3 regions of the Stieleria sp. genome follow, and region 1 is predicted to be linked to each of the others. Evidence: riboswitches for the same ligand, from Rfam matches in the RefSeq annotation. Region 1 holds a riboswitch; each other region holds the start of a gene.

Region 1 (6,824 bases):
TGATCTTGAAGCTCAATCACAACGAACTGATGACTTATCCGGCCACCTATGACCAGGTTCCCTTTGCCCGCGTCCGCGACGCTTGGAACATGGGATGTGTCGGTGTCGGAGCGACGGTCTATTTCGGTTCGCCGGAATCGACGCGACAGATCCGAGAGATTTCCGATGCCTTCGCCGAAGCTCACGAACTGGGCATGTTCACGATGCTGTGGTGCTACCTGCGCAACTCGGCATTCACCGTCGATGGCGTCAACTACGAAGCCTCGGCCGATTTGACCGGGCAAGCGAACCATTTGGGATCGACGATCAATGCCGATTTCATCAAACAGAAACAACCCACCAACAACGGCGGCTATCGGGCGCTCAACCAAGGCGGCAACAAATACGGCAAGTACGACGATCGGATCTATGAGGGGCTGTCCACCGACAATCCGATCGACCTGACCCGCTACCAGGTGCTCAACTGCTACATGGGACGCTGCGGCCTGATCAACTCCGGCGGAGGATCCGGTGCGAACGACTTCCAACAAGCCGTCCGCACCGCCGTCATCAACAAGCGTGCCGGTGGGATGGGATTGATCAGCGGTCGCAAGACATTCCAGCGTCCGATGGGCGAGGGCATCGAGTTGTTCAACGCCATTCAAGACGTCTACTTGGATCCCGACATCACGGTGGCGTAAATCGCGCGACGTGCCGTGGTTGGGGCGTCGAGCGGAGCCGGCGGGTCTGGCGGCGTTTCAGTCAGCCAGCGCGGACTCGATCACTTCGGCGACGTGCTCACCGAGCAGCTTCGACCCTTCGGCGGTGTAATGGACGTTGGCGGGCCGTTGGTGTTGTTTGACCGATTCGGCGAAGGCAAAGAACGGATCGGTCTGGATCCCGCCGACTTTGGCGATCGCTTTTGCCGCAGCGGCGTTGTACTTGACCGAGTCACCGACGACGCGTCCTGCGGCGCCCTCGGGAACAGGCGTCGTCTCCCGCCAAATGACGATCTTGGCCTGTTGCTTGATGCGGCGGGCCAGCGTTTCGATGTTGGACTGGTACTCGTCGATCGGCACCTGTCGGTGCGAACCCTCGGCTTTGGGGTCGGCCAGATTCTGACCTTTCGGCCCCATGTACTTCAGGTCGTGCAGTCCGAAATTCCAATGAACGACATCCCACTTGCGATCGCCGAGCCATTGATCGATCTGATCTAATCCACGCGTGGTGGGCCCGCAGTTGGTCGGCGGTCGAAACACGTTGGCCTTGCCTTGCATCGCCGCCCGCGCGGCGACCATGTAGCCGATAGAGATCGAGTCGCCGATCAGCAGCACATTGGGAAGCTTGGGATTGACTTCCGGGGGTTGGAAGGCCGGATTGACCTTCTTGGGTGCCGGCGTTTTGGCAGCGTCTTGGGCGGGGGACGAAACGACGTGAGCGAGCGCAACGATCAGGCAGAGTCCGAGTCGGATCATGGTCATCGGGTTCCATGGCATGGGAATTGGATTTCAATTCCCCTCATGATATTTGCCCGATGCCGGCCCGTGCCTCCGTCTCGGACCCACGGACCGCACTTTTGCCGTATTTGTCGACGCCGGCGACGTCTTATTTGCCGCCCTTTTTGGACACGTTGCGGACGGCGAAGGGATTCTGTTGCGGGCGGCCGATCCGTTCTTCACCTTCCATCGTTTCTTTGCTGATGACGACCGACGCGATCGGCAATCCGTACTTGTCTTCGAGAATGTATTGAATCGCGAAGTCATCCTGCTCCAGAATCTGGATGACTTGCTCTGGCACGTTACAGTCATCCAAATCAAGTTTTTCGATGTTCTCTCGCATCGCTTCTTCGATCTTGACATTCCCAATTCGTCGAAGCTGTGCGGTCAATTCGTCACTGACGGTGTACCAACCGTTGAGCGTTCCGCCGTAGTCCATCGTGATTTTGGTCAACGTGAAATTCTCGTCCAAGCGGTGAGGAAGGTCTTTCTCACTCTCCTTGATCATTCGTTTGATCTCCGCTTTGCTCAGTTTGTTGTCGCCGGACTTCTTGTTGAACAAGGATTCGACGTAGCTGCACCCTGACGAAGCGACAAGGACGAGGGACAGGACGGCGGTGGTGAGTCGAGAATTGAATTGCATCGTTAAACCTTCCAAGTGAGTTCATCCACTGACAATTTGAGTTCGATTCCATCGTCTGAGACTACGGCGCAGTTGGATTGCAGAACCCATCGAGTCGTGCTCGGACACTGAAACAGGGTGTGCCGGCAGGGTTTGGCTCATGCTGACCGTTACGACCGTGACAGGCACACCCGGATCGGCCGACGATGAGATTTCGTTGCCGCACAATTTTGCTTCACCAGCTTTCTGACATACGGTCCAGGTAGAGAACGTGTCCGTGACGACGCGTTTCTGAAACCCCGATCATCGCTGCGAGAGCAGAGTCGATCGGACACGGTTTCGGACGGTGGCTGGCTCCACTTTTTTTGGTGTCGGTGCTGCTTCTCTTCCGGGTTCCTTTTCACGTTGAAACGGCCCATTAAGTCATCAATGGATGTCTTCGATCTTCGAAGGCTCCCCACATATGAGATTGAAAAATGAAAAAGTTCGCTAATAGCATCGTTGAGTTCTTGAAGGAAGAAGATGGCCCCACCGCAGTGGAGTACGCTGTGATGTTGGCCTTGATCGTCGTCGTTTGCTTGGCCGCTGTCGGCACGATCGGCACCGAGTCGAACAAGAAGTTCCAAGAAGTTGGATCTGCAATCGCCGCTAACTAAGCGGACGATCGTTGCCCGAAGCGAGATCGCTTCAGCGGCACAGCCCAAACACGTCCCGGCGTCACCTATCAGCGGCGCCGGGGCGTTTTTTGTTGCGCCGCATGACAAAACGGGCCGACCACTGATTGTCCGATGGTTTCTTGCTACCGGTTTCGCAACGGTAGGAGTTCGCGGAACGGCGACAGCGGCCTGTCGAGTTAATTGAGAATGCGAAACGAATCGTGAGCCGCTGGCCGTGAGGCCTCGGGCGTTGCGCTGGGCCCGGCCGCTCACGCGTCGCGGCTCACTCAAGCAACAGGCCGCGAGCCCAATAGGGCTTAATCGACAAGGTGCGGTCGATCATCATTTGATGTCAGCAAGTTCATGCCGGCGCAAACGGCGTCTTCATCGTCCGAGGGTGCTGAGCCAGAGGCGATCCCGCTGCAGGGGGCAAAGCTTGGTTTATCTGTTACATCCAGACCAACGTCACCCTTTGCCGATGCAGAATGCCTTGTCTAACTGCAGTTTTTTGACTCGTCAGTTTCCTGACATAGGTTTCTGTTGAGAGCGGGTCACGATGATCTGCTGCCGAGGGTTCGACCAATCGACGGTCACCAGAACGCTCGGACGGCCTGGCTCCCCAGAGAAAGGCAAACCGCATCGAAAGGGCGGGGCGCAAAGCTACGGGTCCGTGGGCAAAGCAACTCGCTTTGCTCGAAGGATAGCCGAGCTGCCAAGGGAACAGTCGAGATCGTGTTTCAGATGCGATCCCGATTGCCTAGGCAAGTCTTTTGGAGACGTGGCTGCTTCTTTTCCGGGATCCTATTCACGTTGAATCGGACCAGTAAGTCATCGTCGGGAGTCATCGCAAATGACATCCCACCGAGGAGTTTGAATAATGAAAAAGTTCGCTAATAGCATCGTTGAGTTCTTGAAGGAAGAAGATGGCCCGACCGCAGTGGAATACGCTGTGATGTTGGCCCTGATCGTCGTCGTTTGCTTGGCTGCAGTCGGCACGATCGGTACCGAGTCGAACAAGAAGTTCCAAGAAGTCGGTACGGCAATCGCTGCCAACTGAGTCGGTGTTGGCGAAGTTCTCGCTCAGAAGTTTCGCCGACAACCACCCCGAGAGATTCTCGACGATTGGCCGGTGTTTGGCTTAGTCGCATTCACATCGGTCACGTCGAGTCTCTTTTTTTGCGCCCATCCGTCTCGGGCGACCACGGAATCCACCATGAACTATCCACTCCTTCCCACTGATGCGGCAGAGCACGTTTGGCAGCTTTCGTGCTGCTTTATCACGTTGCTCTTTGCGATGTTCAGTTGGATGTTGGGACCACGCTGAATCCTCGCGTGATCCACTCGCCGCATGCCGCAGGTCGGCATGCTCCCACTCCTGCCTACTACGCTGCGGCCGGCGTCTCATCCGATTCCGCCGCGCCTTGACTCGACCACCAACACACCTTTCTAGAGAATCGTCACGGGGAACTAAGCCATGGAAACCATCCTCCAGGGTCTGACAGAGAATTGGGCCGTCTGGTTTGTTACGGTCGTCTTGATCGTTGCCGCGGTCATCGATGGAGCCATTTTGAAGGTTCCCAACTGGCTGACCTTTCCATTTATCATCTGCGGTTGGGTTCACTGCACCATCCAGGGCGGCATGGCCGGACTGGGATGGAGCCTGTTGGGCACATTTGTCGGAATGATGTTGTTGCTCGTTCTGCGAAATGTCGGCGGAATGGGCGGCGGCGATGTGAAACTGCTCGCCGGCGTCGGTGCCTGGCTCGGAACCGTGGTGACGCTCTACGCGTTTGCCGCGACCGCAATCGTGGGCGGCATCATGGCCGTGTTCATGATCTGGAAGAGCGGGAACTGGACCAAACACTACGCGATGGCGCTGCAAATTTTGGAAGAATGGAAGACGGTGAAGAAGCCTTCGGAGCTTTCCAAGATCGCCCGCGAGCGAAAACCGACCATGTATTTGCTGCCATACGGAATACCGATGGCAATCGGATCGATTCTCTATTTTGCCTACGCCGGAATGCTTATCTGAACGGAAGGTCAGACGTCTGTTTTTGGACACCAGGAAATCCACCTGAATGAGGGTGGGTTCCCTCCACAAGACCTACTGTTTTTGGGAATTTATCCTAGTTAGCTCATTCTTGGCGACTAGAGAAAGCAACCCTATTACACCAGCCCTACGCCTGCGGCTTGCGCGGTTGCAGGCAGGGGCTGGTTGTAACCGAGTGAAGTGAGTGGGTCGACAGCCTCCTCCCAGCTCAGTCCTCCACACCCGAAACGTAATCATCTGGTCTGGTACCAGCACACGCCATGCGAAACAAATCACTTTTCTTGCTACTTGCCGGCATCTGCGGCACCGTTGCGGCCGTCGGAGTCGGACAGTGGATGCAGGCACAAAACGGCACCCCCACCGAGATGGCGGAGATCTTGGTCACCACGGTTTCCATCAATCCCGAAGAACAAATCACGGCCGAGAAGCTACGGCTTGAACAGTGGCCGGCCGATCGGATCCCCAAAGGTGCCTCGGCGGAGCTGAGTCAGTTTGAGGGACGATTCGCCAAGGTCCCGCTGTTCGCCGGCGAGCCGATGTTGGACCTGAAATTAATGAACGAAGTCGAAGACAAGGTGGTGCCGAAAGGCTACGCCGTGGTCTCGTTGCCGGCCGGTCGCGACGGAACGGTCAACCTGGTCAGTCCGGGCGACCGCGTCGATATCCGCGGCTTCTTCACCAAGGGCGAGATGTTTGCTCGTGACATGGCCTTGGATGTGTTGACGGGCATCAAGGTTTATGGAATCGATGGGATCACCAAGTTTGATCCGGACCAACCACGCACACGATCCGCTCGCGACATCCAACTGCTGATTCGCAAGGCCGACGTCGAAGCCTTTGACTTTGCCAAGAAACTCGGCGAGATCTCATTGTCGCTGGGCAGCCCGACGGCCGATGACGAAAGCATTCCCGAAGGGGAACCGAGCGAAGCGGCCCGCAAGTTCTTGCGAGATCTACAGGACCGTCGTGACGAACAAGAGCGGCTGCGAAAGCTTGCCGCGGAAGAAAAACCCGTAGAAGTAGAACAGGCGGAAGCCGAGCCCAAGAAAGCCACCTTCCGCACTACAAAAATCATCAACGGAAGAATGATTGTTTACGAATGGGTGGAAGGGGAGCCGTTGCCGCGTGTCGTCGGAGACACTGGAGCGCTTGACCTGGCCACCACGGATGAATCGGCCGAGCAATCCGCCGACCAAAACAAACCGACTTCCGACGATTATCTACGAGGCGCCGACAGCCCCTTCTTTCAGCCCGAGGGCGGAGAAGAGTCTGACGAGTGAACCCTCGATAGATGAACAAAGTAAATCAAGACTCGCCGTTGTAGGAAAGATCTGGCTTCAGACTCTGAAACCAGACGGACCGAAACGGCGAGCGTGACCCGTCCCCTTTTTTATCCCGACGTTACTCGCAACGAACTGATGTATGTCGATGGTGAAAGTCATCGGCATCATGTTTCGGAAGGATCCGAGACGAAGGTTCTGCAAGGATGCACCTGCGATGCAAATGTTCCGAAATGCGGTCCGCCCAGCCGCGCTAAAGTTGATCGCCCTTTTCTCGGTGGCGTGTCTCGCGACTCATGCCGGCGCGCAAGACGTCGACGACACTCAACTGACTTCTGCCGCTGCGACAGCCGGCGCCGCCAACCACACGATCACACGTGCGGTTGAACGGATGCAAATGCTGGTCAAGTCGAGCAGCATTCTGACCTTGGAGGCGAAGATTCCGCGGTTCCAAGTGCACAATGAAGAAGTGCTCGGGGCCACACCGATTTCGCAGAATCAGTTGCAGGTGTTCGCCAAGACCCCCGGGACCACGCAAATCAACTTGTGGGACACCGAAGACAAGCAATACACCGTGGACATCACGGTGATCGCCGACGCCCGCGAGATCGAAGGCATCTTGTCGTCCCAGTTGCCGCTGGCGACGCTGAAGGTGATGCCGGTCAATGCCTCGGCGATCGTCTCCGGTTATGTCACCAGCGTAGACGATGTCGATCGGGCGATTGCGATCGTGGAACAATA
Region 2 (6,824 bases), on a different contig from region 1:
CGTGCTGATGTCGTTGAAGGGGGCGATGCAGTGCCGCCTGATTCGCCAATTCTCGCGATGTGGCGGCGTTTGTCGAGTTGTCTATGCGTCGCGTTGGGGCGTCACTCGATCCAGCCGCCTCCGAGGACTTGGGTGCCGTGGTAGACGACGGCGGCTTGGCCGGGCGCGACGGCGTCGACGGGGGCGTCGAAGTGAACGGTGAATCGATCCGGCGATCCCGGGTCGACTTCGACCGAGGCCGGTTGGGGGGATCCGTTGTAGCGGATTTGGACCGACAGCCCGCCGGTTCCGGCGTCGGACGAGGCCAGGCGGCTGAGCGATTCCGGCGAGACTAACCAGTTTGCATCCCCGGCCGTCAGTTGCCCGCACGCCAGCGATTCCTTCTCCCCGAGCACCACTTGATTGGTTTCGGGGTCGATCCGGATCACGAAGTGGGGCGTGCCCAGGGCGATCCCGAGGCCCTTTCGTTGGCCGACGGTGAACGCTTCGTAGCCATCGTGTGAGCCGACGACCCGGCCGTCGGTGGTGACGAAGTCGCCGGCCGTGGTGCCGACCAGTTCGGGGCGGCGAGCTTTGACGAAATCGCTGTGGTGGCCTTGGGTGACAAAACAGATTTCCTGGCTATCGCGTTTCCCGGCGACGCCCAGCTGGAGGCTTTCGGCGATCTTGCGGATTTCGGTTTTTTCGTAATCGCCGACCGGCAACAACATTCGTGGCAAACGGCTCTTGCCAATTCCGAACAGCGCGTAAGACTGATCTTTGTGGCCGTCCAATCCGCGGTGCAACTGGCCGTCGATCATCCTGGCGTAGTGCCCGGTGGCGAGAAAGTCAGCTTCGACACCGGCGGCGTAGTCGAACAGGCGGCCGAACTTGATCCAATGATTGCATTTCACGCAAGGATTCGGTGTGCGTCCATTCAAGTAGTCATCGACAAAGTAATCGACGATGCGTCGGAAATCGGCTTGCAGATCCAGTGCGTAGAAGGGGATGCCGAATTTAGCGGCGACGCGTTTGGCGTCGGCGGCATCGCTGGCGGTGCAGCAGCCCTGTTTGTGGTCGGCACGCCCGCTCGCCAGGCCCCCCAGGACGGGCAGCGACGGGGCTGAAGCCTGACCCGCCGGGGCGGATGGGTCCGCACCGCGATCCACCTTGCAGACTTCGCTGGACTCCTCGCCGTGGCGCATGAACACGCCGATCACCTCGTGTCCGGCCTCGAGCAACAGATGTGCCGCCACACTCGAATCGACTCCCCCACTCATCGCCAGGACCACGCGTGCCATGTATAGTTTTCAACCTCTCTGGAAAGTCTTCTCAATGTCAAGTATTCGTCGTGATCGGCGAAAAGGATGTGATCACTGATGGACGCGGAACTGGTTCAGCGCAGTGAAAAAATCGAAAAACGCCTGAAACTGCTCGCCGAGTCCTTGGACCATCGCGGCAAGGCAGGGCAGATCAAAAAAATCGAAGCCAAGATGGGCCAGCCGGACTTTTGGGACGACAACGAGTCGGCTCAAAAAACGGTCGGCGAGCTCAAGGCTCTCAAAGCCATTGTCGGCCCGATGAACGAATTGTCCAGCAGCGTCGAGGACTTAAGTGTCTTGATGGAGATGGCGGATGAGGACGAATCGGTTGCCGCCGAGGTCAGCCAGGAGCTTTCACGCTTGGAAAACATTCTGGATGATTTGGAGCTGAAAGCCCTGCTCGATGGTCCCAACGACAGCGCCGGAGCGATTCTGACGATCAACGCCCGGGATGGCGGGACCGATGCCAACGACTGGGCCGACATCATGTTGCGGATGTACTCCGCTTGGGCGGTCAACCAAGATTACAAGATCCAATTGCTTGACCGGCATGAAAACGAAGAAGCGGGCATCAACAGTGCCTCGATCGCCATCCGCGGGCCGATGGCCTATGGCTATCTGAAAGGCGAGGAGGGCATGCACCGCTTGGTTCGCATCAGCCCGTTCAACAGTGAAGGCAAGCGGCAGACCAGTTTTGCTGCGGTCAGCGTCGCGCCTGAAATCGATGATTCCATTGAGGTCGAAATCGAAGAGAAGGACGTTCGGACCGACACCTTTCGCGCCAGTGGTGCCGGTGGCCAGCACGTCAACAAAACCGACAGCGCCATTCGTCTCACTCACATCCCCACCAATACGGTGGTGCAGTGCCAAAGCGAACGCAGCCAGCACCAGAACAAGGCCAACGCGTGGAAGATGCTTCGCGCCAAAATGGCCCGATTGGAAGAGGAGCGACGCGAAGCGGAAACGGCGGCGAAGTATGGCACCCAGGCCAGGACCGGTTTCGGCAGCCAGATTCGCAACTACTTCTTGCACCCCGACCAGCGCGTCAAAGATGCCAGGACCGGACACTACGTCGGCAATTTCAACAGTGTCATCGACGGCAGCGAACTGCAAGGTTTTCTGGACGCCTTTTTGCGTTGGCGGGCGGGTGGAAAGACCGCGGTCACCGCCGATGAAGATTGAGTGATCGCCCGCGCGCCGTCAGCTTCATTACATGACCCCACCATGGTGGTGTGGTGCTGTTCATCAGATTGATGGCGTATCGGATAATGGCTGTGAATTGATTGATGTTCCCCGCTGAATTTCCTCGACAGCCTGTGCTGGCTGGCTATAACGGAGGTGCAGACATCGTCGGCAGGGAGAACAGATCGAATCAATGAGCGGATGATCCCTCTCACTCTTTTGTGCATCATGAAGCAGCTCGCGACCGAAGGTTGCCATGGCAAGGAGCTTGATGATGAGAGGATCCACCGCCCAGTCTTACAAGTACCAACTGGAGCTTGGCTATCATGGGCATGATTAGTCAAACCGAACGGGCGAGTGGCCTCGACAGGTCCCGCGGCGTTGAAGCCGGCCCCCAAGTGATCAGTGGACAGGCATCGACAGAGGTCCACGGTAAACCGCTGGTGGTGTCCGAATCACGCGCGGTGTCGGCTGCAGTCGCGGCATTCGAAGCATCGCATCAGTTGCGGCTTGTCATCCGCGGGACGATGGCCGTCTTGTGTGTCGCGGCGGTGTTCTTGTTTCTCTATTTCCCGGATCACTCGGGTGTTGCCACCTTTCCGCTTCCGATGTTGGTGATCGCGTTTGCCTTGCTGCGCTTTGTTGCAAAGGTGCTTCATCTATTCATCGACACGGCCAGCCGATTGGCGCAGACAGCGTCATCGCAGACCAAAGCGTCTCGTGCAACAACATCGCACTGGACGGTTGCGCTGGCGGCGTCGGCATCGGACTATTTGTTCAAAGCTCTGCTTGCGTTCGTGTTGTCGATCACGGTGGTTGTCGGGGCAACCTATGAAATCCCGTTGCTTGGGATCGTGGCTGCACTGACGTTGCTGGTGGCGACCCTGGTGAACCGTCCGTGCCGCGGTTTGTTTCCCGACGCGTCGCAGGAAGAACGGCGGGATCGTGTGAGGCGTCAGACGCGCGAGTCCTTGGCCTGCGCGGCGCTGGAGTCGCAATACGTCCCGATGGCTTCCTCTCAACGACGCGAAGTGCGGCGCGTCGACAGGCCGGCGCCCGCGCCGCAAAAGGCTCCGATTCAAGAGGCGGCGGAGGAAGAGGTCTACATTGAGGTCGATGAGATCGACGACGACGAGGATGCGTTTGAAGGAAGTTATCCAGACGCTTCTCTCACCGACGCTGCGGCACAATTGCGCGTGATCGCCGAACGCGTCGGCTGACCAGTAGTTCCGCTAACACCTTCCATCGGGCGTGACTCCGGCGGTCCATCGAACGCATGGCTGAGGGTGCGGTCACGCCGCCACGGCACCTTCGTGCAGCATCCGTTGCAAGCGGTCCAGCGCCGCAAACATCTCATTCCATTGGCGGACGACATCCATCGTGGAGAGCACCGGCGCGTCCTCGCGGTCGAAACCGAGTTCACTGACGCGGACGATCTCATCCATCACGCGAATCCCGCCGGTCGCCGCCGACTCCATTTTCGATTGAGCCGTTTTGCCATCGGTGTCGTCGACCGGTAAGACTTGCTGCATGGCTTGATGGACCGCCCACAGCGCCGCCTTGCGAGACGATTCGGCTTGGACGGTGGTGCGAAGCGTTCCTGATTGGACAAAATACTTGGTCATGGCGGTGTCTCCCGTTCGGCGGTGGTGGAAATCGACCGAGGAATCGAACTCCCCCGGCTAAACATCTCATCGCCGGCCGGGTGACACCTCCGGTCCGTCCGGCGACATCGCGTTTCCGGACCAGCAGAGGTTCTGGCTTCTCGGCCGTCTGACTGCTCCGGCGCGAGGGAGATCCCTAAAGTCAGCCACTTTGCGTCCCAGAGGCAATTCAGAATTTGCGTCTGTCCGGCAATGACATAGGGTTCGAGCAGTTTACTAGTCCAATTCGCCACAATTCCAGTCGCAGATAAAGGCAAACCGGTCGTGAGGCCGGGACGCAAAGCTATGGATCTCTGAAACGAAGAGACCGCCAAGCTACCCGTGATGCTGGGGCGTCAAGTGTGCTCCGAGTGTCAAATAATGAAGTCCAATCAAATCGGGCGTCGGCGTGGTGCCGTCGCCGTGCTTGTCGCGGTGTTGCTCGTCGTCGTACTGGGGATGGTTGCGTGCGCCGTTGACCTAGGCGTACTGATGGTGGCGCAATCGGATCTGCAGCGGTCGGCCGACGCGGCCGCGCACGCAGCCGTCTTAGAATTTCGCAATGACGGCAATGCGTATCGAATCATCACCGACACGCGACGCACTGCCAAGCAGTACGTCGAAGACAATCCGGTGCTGGATCGACAGGTGACCGTCCACAGGAATACCTTCAACGCCGATTCGGACGGTGACATCGTCGTGGGCAGGATCGATTTCAGTAATCCACGTGGGTCGATGACGTTTGATGAGCCTGAACAATACAATGCGGTGCGTGTCAAAGTGAGCCAAACGGCGGATCGGAACGGGGAAGTCGGTCTATTCTTTGCAAATATCTTCGGCTATTCGAGCATGATGCTGCGTGCCGAGGCCACCGCAGCGATCATCAAGAACGTTGGCGGATTCAAGGTCCCTGGGGCCGGTGCCAATGTCCCGTTTCTGCCAATCACGGTTGACGAAGACTATTGGGAGCAACAAGTAAGTCGGGGTGCCGACGATTGGGGATACGACGCGATTAGCCAGTCGGTCGACGCCACTCCCGACGGTATTCCTGAAGTCGTGTTGTTCCCGACGAGGACTTCAAGCTCGGGAAACTTTGGAACGGTCAATATCGGCCAGTCCTCCAATTCCACCAAGCATCTGGCCGGGCAAATTCGTGACGGACTTTCACAGTCCGACCTCGATTATCACGGCGGTTCACTGGCGCTGGATGATTCCGGAGAATTGATCCTCGGCGGTGATCCCGGCTTGAGTGCCAGCGTGAAGGATGATCTCGAATCCATTGCCGGAAAACCGGTCATCATTCCCATCTATCGTGACGTCTCGGGCAACGGCAACAATGCGAAGTTCGTGATCGTGAAGTTTGTCGGTGTCCGGATCGTTGCCGTCAATCTGACCGGCGGAAACAAATATGTCAGCGTCCAGCCAGCCAACGTCACATTCAAAGGCGTTGTTCAAGCGGCCCCTGGCGTCAGTGGGACCAGCCAGAACATTTACTCTCCGCCCGTGATCGTGCAATAAGGTTTGATTGAATGAACGCAATTCGACGTAGACGAAAGGGGGCCGCCGCGGTGGAGTTCGCGTTGGTAGCGCCATTCTTGATCCTCTTGGTGTTAGGGATCATCGAGTTCGGTCGAGGGATGATGGTCCAACAATTACTGACCAATGCATCGCGAGAGGGCGCTCGCGAGGCCGCCCTGCCGGATGCGACCGCCGATTCGGTCAAGCAGAAGGTCGTCGAATTTTTGTCCGATGCATCCGTCAGCGTCTCGCCGTCGGATGTGACGGTGGATCCAGACCCCAGTGCCGCGTTTGACAATGAACAGATCACGGTGAAAGTGGAGGTCGGCTACAACGAGATCGGCTGGATCAACGGCTCGTTTTTGAACGGAGTGACACTCAGCGCCACGACCAAGATGCGGTCCGAGCGGTTGGATTGAGCAACCCGAATTGTTGCCAGTCGGATTGGTCCCGCATGGCTTCGTTCGTGCAGTCAGCCCGACAGGTGTGTGCGATATGGCGCACGCTGTCTTGAATTGCGCTTCTGTGGGGCACATTCTCTGCAGCGGGTGACAATGGGGCGACTGGCCGGATCTGTCGGCATTCTTCACATCGGTCGCGTCCCTTTTACTGCCAGCGTGACCGTTTCGGGAAACGAACGTCAGCAGCAGGCATGGTATTTGCGGCAGCTGAGCGGCAGGCAGGCACGAGTCGTGCTTGCACGAAAGGCCGCCCGTTCATCGGATCAGGTGTTTCCAACTCACGTGCCGGCGGCCGATCCGCCCAGCGTACAGGGTCGCACTCCACACCACGCCCGCCATGTTTCCCATCAAAGAATCACGCTTTCTCTCTGGCGATGTCAAGTTGTTCCGTGTCGAAGCGCCTCGGATTGCCCGCAAGCGGCAGGCGGGGCAGTTTGTGATCGTCCGCATCCACGAGCACGGCGAGCGAATCCCGTTGACGATTGCCGACTCGGACGTCGAAGAGGGGACGATCACGATCATCGTTCAGGGTGTCGGCAAGACGACGCGACTGCTCAATCAACTCGAAGCCGGCGATTCGATCTTGGACGTGGTCGGCCCCTTGGGCGAGCCGTCGGAGATCAAGAAGTTCGGCACGGTCGTCGTCATCGGGGGCGGCGTGGGAACGGCCATCGCCTACCCAACCGCGGTCGCGATGAAACAAGCCGGCAACCACGTGA
Region 3 (6,824 bases), on a different contig from region 1:
GGTCGCGGCACCGCGACGAGTTTGCTTTCTGCGGAATCGACTTTTCACTTGATTCACTTGTTGGTTTGATGTGTGCTTTGAAGGAGTACGTCAGGCGGTAACCCGCCCGACGTGGACGCTGGCAATCGTTGGGGCTGCTGGTTCAATCAACCAGCATCACGGGTGTGAACAAAAACTCGCTTTCGTTGACCGTTTGGTCACTGAAGATTGAGTATTTCGCGATCATTGGGCAGGGCTGAATCGTCAAGTGCTTTTTGTTCATCGGCCCTGTCAATTTGACGCTCAATACGCGGATGCCCTCCCAGGCAACAATCGTGTACATGGCGTTGTTGCCGTTCCCCTGCACCTTACGGAAAATCGGAATGATCCTTGGCTGTCCGACGATTTGCTGCAACTCGGCTTTGATTCCCGCACTGATGCCGGTATCGCCATTGAGTTCGATTTGATGATTCCCATCAAAGTTCAATGCCTGTCCAAGTTCGTCCATGTCCTGAGCTGAGATGCCGGTCAAGATTTGACGCCGGATATCGGTCGTACTGTTGTTCGCACCACCGATATCAACCGTGCCACGGTTTCCAGGCGACCCCGTTCCGGTCGGGTAGAGCGAACACTCGTAATACCCATCGCTGCCGGATTGGATTTGGCCGTTTGAGTAGCAATACTCGTCTCGTGTCTGTTTTGTTTTGACCAACTCCCACGTTTCTTCGTCCAGTGTGATTGGCAAGATGTCGAGTGTTTCACCTGCTTTGTTCGGCTTGTGGAAACCCGAAATCGTCTTAAACAGCGCCGCCGTCGAAGCTCCCTGCAGGGATTGGGTTGCTCGTCCGGTCACTGATCCGAAGAACAGCGGAATGGCTTGCTGATTGGCGTCCGTCTGTCTGACGTTGACGCGCACCGCGTTGAACTTAGACGGATCAGAGTTGTCGAGTGCACCTGGGTTGTTCCTGTCGTAGAATCCGATTTCGATATCGGTTGACGTGTTGAGCGTCGGTGCTCGGGAACTGACGATATTTTTTGCCGCGATAGACGAAGCCGAATCTGCGATGTCGCATTGGACAGTCGATGCACTTTTTCCTTCGACGACTCCGTCAAACAGTTCCCAACAGGCTGAGAGTGCGGCGGCATCCGCGGTCCGTTTGACCTCCGTGCGGGAAACATTGATGTGTCCAAAGTCGATCGCGATCGCCGAAACCACCAACAGTCCGGCCACCAAGAACACGCTGAAGACGAGGGCTGATCCCTTTCGACGTTTCGCCGAGCGTCGTTGAGATGGCGGGAAGTTTGGGCGAGCAACGGGTTTGCAAGCGCGGTCGCGCTGGAGTGAAATTTGAAACATGAGATGACCCTGAGAAGATGATGAGATCGACAATTCACGACGTTTCGTGCGCATCGTGGTGCTGCTACTGAACGAATTGATTGACGTGGATCGTCTGGGTGTGACCGTTGGTGTAGGTCAGACGGACCGTCTTGAGTCGAATCGAGGCGACCCGATTTTTCCCGAATCCGATGTCGACGGACTCGAGGCTCTTTTCAGGCGTGTAGTGGTCCAGGGCGTGAAGTTCCTGATCATCCATCTGCACCAGGTATTCCGGGCCGCCAAAATTGCCCCACTGCATGCTGTGTCCATCTTTGACCGCGAACATCAGTTGCCCGTTGAAGACGGCCATGGCACTGGTCCATACGATCTGGTCGTTGTCGCAGTAGAGTGCCTCTTGGATTTGACTTCGCTCTTCGTCGATGAGCGTTTCGGCACAGAAGGCCCCGACATGGAAACCGCCGCTGGAGTAGCCGTCATCGGCGGCGTAGTTCATCTGCAGTTGGAAATAGCAATCGGCGTGATCCGCGTCGGGATAGAGAAAGAACGCGACCTGGGGAGAGTTGATGTTGACTTCGGGTTCGTTGATCGTCAGTTCCCAATCCTCCTCGACCAAGAACAGGACGGGGTCGACCGCTGCGGCGACGCCGGGGAGAGAGGCAAATAAGCAGAAGCCCCCCGCGATCAAAGTGGCGCGAACGGCGCCGAATCGGTTCAATGCGTGTGACATTTTGGTTCCCTAAATTGACGAGGCAGAAAAGATGCCGCAGCCGAGCTTGGCAATCCCCTTCGGTGGTCTGGCGATCCGAACGCTTCGAGTGAAGCAGGCCGGACCCATGACTTTGCGTCCCACGCTTACACGTGGTTTGCCGTTTCGAGGGCTTTGAAAGGGGGAACCGTTCGAGCTGATTTGGCATTGAAACGCTATGTCGATTCGCGCCCGAAAACTTGAGTTTCCCCATATGTATGGGCCGTGATGAGGCATTCCCCCCTGCACGTCATGAGGGTCGTGGCGATTGTCGGGCCACGCTGAGGGAATGCCCTCAATTTTGTGGATGGCCAACCCGGTTCTCGGGTGGTAGTGACCCAGGGTTGTGGTGCTCTGCATTCTTGGTACCTGACCCGAATGGCACGAACTCAAGGAACAACGGATTGGGTAACCGTTGGTGTTTAGCCTTTGGGCGATTTCCGGTCGCTGCGACGCAGCGACAGTGGGCGGCTAAAGCCTGCACACCAACACGTATGCCCGTGCCATTCGTACCGGACCCCTTTTCCGCGGCACCCCCCAAATCTAAGAGTTGACGGAGCACTACTGAATCAATCGCGTTCCGGGGCCACTGGCCGTGGCGGTTGCTCGAGTGGCGGGCGGCTGTTCGTAGAGATTGAACTCGGCCCACAATGGAATGTGATCGCTGATCGCATTGGCCTGTTTTTCGGTCAGGCCCAGGTCGGCCTTCAAATCGATCACGCCGAGTCGCCCCGAGTATTCGGCGGTCACGCTGCTGTCGATCAGGATGTGATCGTTGGTTTTGGTGCGATTGATGTTGGTTTGAATGTCGGCCGCCAGGGAGAGCACGCCGGGGATCAATTTCAGCTGTCCGAGGTTCTTTTCACTGACGTTGAGATCGCCCAGCAAGATGAAGTCGTCTTCGGAGAACTGTTGAAACTCATATTCGCGGACGCGTTGAAAGACGTCGGCCAGCACGTTGATTTCGCTCTCCTGATCGGCCGGATCGACGCGGTCGGGTTTGGTGTGGACGTTGATCATCGTGAATCGAAACGGCCGCTGGGTGCTTTCTTTGGGGACCACGGTTTCGAACGTCGCCACCATCGGTTCGCGATACATGCGTTTGCCGGGATCCTGCACCACATAGGCGGAGCCGGGCACCAGGTTGATCCGTGACCGATCCCAAACGAAGGCGTACGATTCCAGGTAGGCTTCGCCGATCGGGTCGCTCATCGTCGCGGCGAAGTTGCCTCCCGATTCGTTCAACAGTCCGACCAGTCGTTGCAGGGCGATGCCGTCGGCTCCCTGTAGTTCTTGGATCGCCACGACATCGAACGTGCTGACGATCTTGGCGATCGTTCCCAACACATCGACGCCGTCTTCGTTTGTTCGGATGCTGGATTTTTTGTCCGCGAAGTGTTCAATATTGAAGGTCGCGATGCGAATGCGATCGGGCGGACGTTCGGTTCGGTCGCCGAGCGAAATGGTTTCGCCGCGAAAGGCCGTCTCCGGATCCGGTCCGAGCAATCCGTCAAGTGATGAAAAACTCAGCCCGCCGGTCAGCATCATGTAGAGCGCGTAAAGCAATCCGAGCGTGGTGGCGCCTGGACCGAACCAGCGCAGCAGCGAACTTGTGCTACTGAAGGAGCTTTTTCTTCGACGTTTGGAAAAGATCCCCACCTCGGCCTCCTTGCCGAACGTTGCTGGGCCCAACCGTGATGGCCGGGGCTGACGTTGATCACCCTCTCGATTGTTTTAGGTGGCTATAGGTAAACTTGGGTGTCTTGGGCAATGGCAATACGACAATCGGGAGTGCGTGAGATGTCGCAATGGAAAGACGTGGAGCGGCGTCTGGCGCGGGTCCGCAAGTTCGCCGGATTGATGGATGACAAATTTGCATTGCCCGGAACCCGCATCCGATTTGGGTTGGACACGTTGGTGGGACTTCTGCCGGGGGTGGGCGATGCGGCCACCGCGGTGGTCGGGCTCTGGTTGATCGGCGAAGCGTTTCGCATGAAGGCGTCGACGGGCGTGTTGATCCGCATGTGCGGCAACGTCTTGATCGACGCGACACTTGGGGCCGTGCCGATCGCCGGTGACCTGTTTGATTGGTATTGGAAATCCAATCGGCGCAATGCCGTTCTATTGGAAAAACATCTCAAGAAGCGAGTGGCCGATCCCTGATGCAATCGATCGACACCTTGCCGCGGTTCACGATTCTGATTCACGCGGTCGGCCACGGTTTCGCCAGGCAGCAACCCTCCGATGGAAGCCGCGTCGCGGCGGGACCGGTGCATTGGGATTGGTTGTTCCAGCCGCCGGGTGATCGATCGAGCGGGCGGGCGGGTGATGCATGCGCGGACCATCTCGAACACCCATCGAAGTCGGCTGCAACGTTATGGACGTGGGCGACCGACCCCTTGCCCGAGTTGGACAAGCCGCCAGCGAGTTGGATGGATCGCATCATCACGCCGGCGCTGCGGTTGGCCGATCATCGCGAGCGCTATTTGGATTTCGAAGGTGACATCGGGGCCGGCCGCGGATCGGTCCGGCAACTTGCCAGGGGACGATACGAACTGATTCGCCACACGGCCTCCTGCTTCGAAGCTCGGCTGCAATGGACGAGTCCGCCGGCTGGAGGTTCTCCGGTTGAGTGGCGCCACGGCCCAGACACCGACGCTCGGGTCGTGGTTCGATTCTCGCGGGCGGATGGAGAGGCGTCAGAGTCGTGTCACGCGTGGACAGCGACCCTGTTCTGCGAGCGGGACACTTAGCGAAGAGAGAGCGATCACAGGGAGGGGCTGAGGGGGCTCGTCGATGCCGGACCGAACCCCGTCACCATCGTCGATGCCGGCTTACAAGCCGCGGGATGAACTGGTGTCAGAGAGAGTCTCGGATTCCGGTTCGTCGTCCAGCTGAGCGAGCTTGTAGATCTCCCCTTGGGGCGTGAACGTTGACGATTGCAGGTCACCGGTTTGTCCGGTGACGGTGAGGTATTGGTCGGCGAGTTCGATCGATTCGATGATCACCGATCCGTCCATGTGCCCCGGATACTGGTCGGGGACGTCGATCAGTGCGATCGATTCACCGTCCTGAGTGTCCCATTGCAGGTTCAGGTTTGTCTTCGATGCGATCAACTTGATGCGATCTTTGAATTGAGACAGTGGCAGCGGCAACGCCCCGGCGCGGATTTGCTTGATCGAGACGGCCAGACGGTTGGGTTGGTCGGTCAATTGGACACTTAGCTCGCATGACAGAACGGCGTCGAGACGCTGGTCCTTGAATCGAGCGGCGGCCATCAACAGTCCGTCTTGAATCATCACACGAGGCTCTTGCAGCCCCTTGGCTTCCAGTGTGGGGAATCGCTTGGGAAGTTGATCGATCAGCCAGGCGTTGATTTGTTCGGCGGCAAACTGGGCTTGCCACAGGCCGGGTTGGGCAACATCGTCTTGCAGTTTCTGAACGTCGGATTCGATTTGCTCGACCGACTCGGCGACGTCTTGCGGTGGCGGGGCGGCGATGGCACGCTCGTAAAATTCGGGCACCTTTTTGGTTTCGCGGTGAGCCCAAAACGCAGTGGCACCGAGTGAGGCGACGAGTAATGCGCCGACCAACAGCAATCGTTTGATCAGTCGCATCCACATAAACAGTCTTCCTCTTTAGAATCGAATCGGCTTCGGTAACCAGTCACGCAGTCGATCGGCGACGCTTTCGCGTTTCGGGTGGGGTTCCGCCATGGTATCGGCGTGACCCGCGGTGGGGGTCGGAACCGTTCCGGAATGATGGACGACGCCGGCCGCCGGCGAAGAGTTCCCCGTCGCAGAGTCCGATGGAGGGGTGCCCCGCTGATGGGATCGAGCCATCAGGTATCGCGACCACCCATTATTTAGCAGTCCGGCAGCTGGTTTCAAGTTTCCGCGTTGCAGACCCTGGATGGCCAGGAAGGCTTTGTCCTGTAGCGCCGTTCGCTCGGCTCCGGTCGGAAACCGGTCGTGCAGATGGACATCATCGATCCAAATTTTTCCCGGCGAGAGGCTGTCGATCGTCAATCGAACGGATTCCATTTCTTCGCGGTGGATTTGTTCGGCTTCCAAGACGACATGCCGCGGTTGCCAGTGTCCATCACAGGGAACCTGGAATTCGGTTGAGATGCGAACGGGTTTCCCCAATCGATTCCCCTCCAGTGAAACGCGAACGCGGTGTCGAGGTATTTCTTTGTGCGGAGCCGTCGTTGCACTGGTTTTCAAAATCGGCGATGCGTTGGGATCCGCTTCGGCAGTCTTTTTATTTGCACGGATGGCAAACGAGACGGCCAGCCGGCCCGAGCGCGGCACCGGAATGGGTTCGCTGACCAACCAGATGCGGCCAGCCGACGCGGTGTCGGCTGTCATGCGGATCGAATGGGATCCCTCGATGGATTCGCTGGAATCGAGCGTGACGGCGTCGGCGGGGAACTGCGTGTGCATCCAGCCGACGATGCCGACTTGGCCTTCGATCTCGAATCCGCCGTTGGTCAATTCGATGTAATCGTCGGGCAACGCGAGGGTGCCGATTTTGCCGACGACTTCACCGACGTGCGCTTTGAGCCGCTTCAGCGTTTCCGCTCCGCCGACCATGTTGCCCTGCCAAGCGACCAATCGAATCGGATCGGTTTCGCCGCGGACTTGTAGCCGGACGATGGATGTCGGAGCGACGGTCAGCAAACGTGTGTTGGCGACGCCGGTCGCCTGGACAATCGCGTTGGTGTCGTCGGCGCGGAGCAGGCTGCAATCGGCGATCTGC

Evidence for each region. Region 1 has a riboswitch for cyclic di-GMP ahead of ABX749_RS00970 (Flp family type IVb pilin). Riboswitches for the same ligand answer to the same signal wherever they lie in the genome.
Region 2: another riboswitch for cyclic di-GMP. It lies ahead of ABX749_RS05850 (TadG family pilus assembly protein); the one in region 1 lies ahead of ABX749_RS00970 (Flp family type IVb pilin).
Region 3: another riboswitch for cyclic di-GMP. It lies ahead of ABX749_RS00735 (hypothetical protein); the one in region 1 lies ahead of ABX749_RS00970 (Flp family type IVb pilin).

The regions. Positions count from the first base shown of each region.
Region 1 is NZ_JBFHKV010000011.1:3,044-9,867, forward strand. It holds gene ABX749_RS00950 (class I fructose-bisphosphate aldolase) at 1-680, shown strand, start outside; gene ABX749_RS00955 (SGNH/GDSL hydrolase family protein) at 738-1,460, opposite strand; gene ABX749_RS00960 (hypothetical protein) at 1,585-2,118, opposite strand; gene ABX749_RS00965 (Flp family type IVb pilin) at 2,574-2,753, shown strand; cyclic di-GMP riboswitch class I at 3,372-3,470, shown strand; gene ABX749_RS00970 (Flp family type IVb pilin) at 3,631-3,810, shown strand; gene ABX749_RS00975 (prepilin peptidase) at 4,228-4,785, shown strand; gene cpaB (Flp pilus assembly protein CpaB) at 5,064-6,083, shown strand; gene ABX749_RS00985 (type II and III secretion system protein family protein) at 6,301-6,824, shown strand, end outside.
Region 2 is NZ_JBFHKV010000092.1:1,818-8,641, reverse strand. It holds gene mnmA (tRNA 2-thiouridine(34) synthase MnmA) at 102-1,280, opposite strand; gene prfB (peptide chain release factor 2) at 1,359-2,483, shown strand; gene ABX749_RS05860 (hypothetical protein) at 2,810-3,703, shown strand; gene ABX749_RS05855 (hypothetical protein) at 3,776-4,108, opposite strand; cyclic di-GMP riboswitch class I at 4,390-4,470, shown strand; gene ABX749_RS05850 (TadG family pilus assembly protein) at 4,508-5,644, shown strand; gene ABX749_RS05845 (TadE/TadG family type IV pilus assembly protein) at 5,656-6,063, shown strand; gene ABX749_RS05840 (sulfide/dihydroorotate dehydrogenase-like FAD/NAD-binding protein) at 6,443-6,824, shown strand, end outside.
Region 3 is NZ_JBFHKV010000008.1:13,959-20,782, reverse strand. It holds gene ABX749_RS00745 (TadE/TadG family type IV pilus assembly protein) at 1-57, opposite strand, end outside; gene ABX749_RS00740 (pilus assembly protein TadG-related protein) at 143-1,336, opposite strand; gene ABX749_RS00735 (hypothetical protein) at 1,401-2,045, opposite strand; cyclic di-GMP riboswitch class I at 2,104-2,196, opposite strand; gene ABX749_RS00730 (deoxyribonuclease) at 2,625-3,722, opposite strand; gene ABX749_RS00725 (DUF4112 domain-containing protein) at 3,834-4,226, shown strand; gene ABX749_RS00720 (hypothetical protein) at 4,226-4,816, shown strand; gene ABX749_RS00715 (hypothetical protein) at 4,898-5,680, opposite strand; gene ABX749_RS00710 (hypothetical protein) at 5,702-6,824, opposite strand, start outside.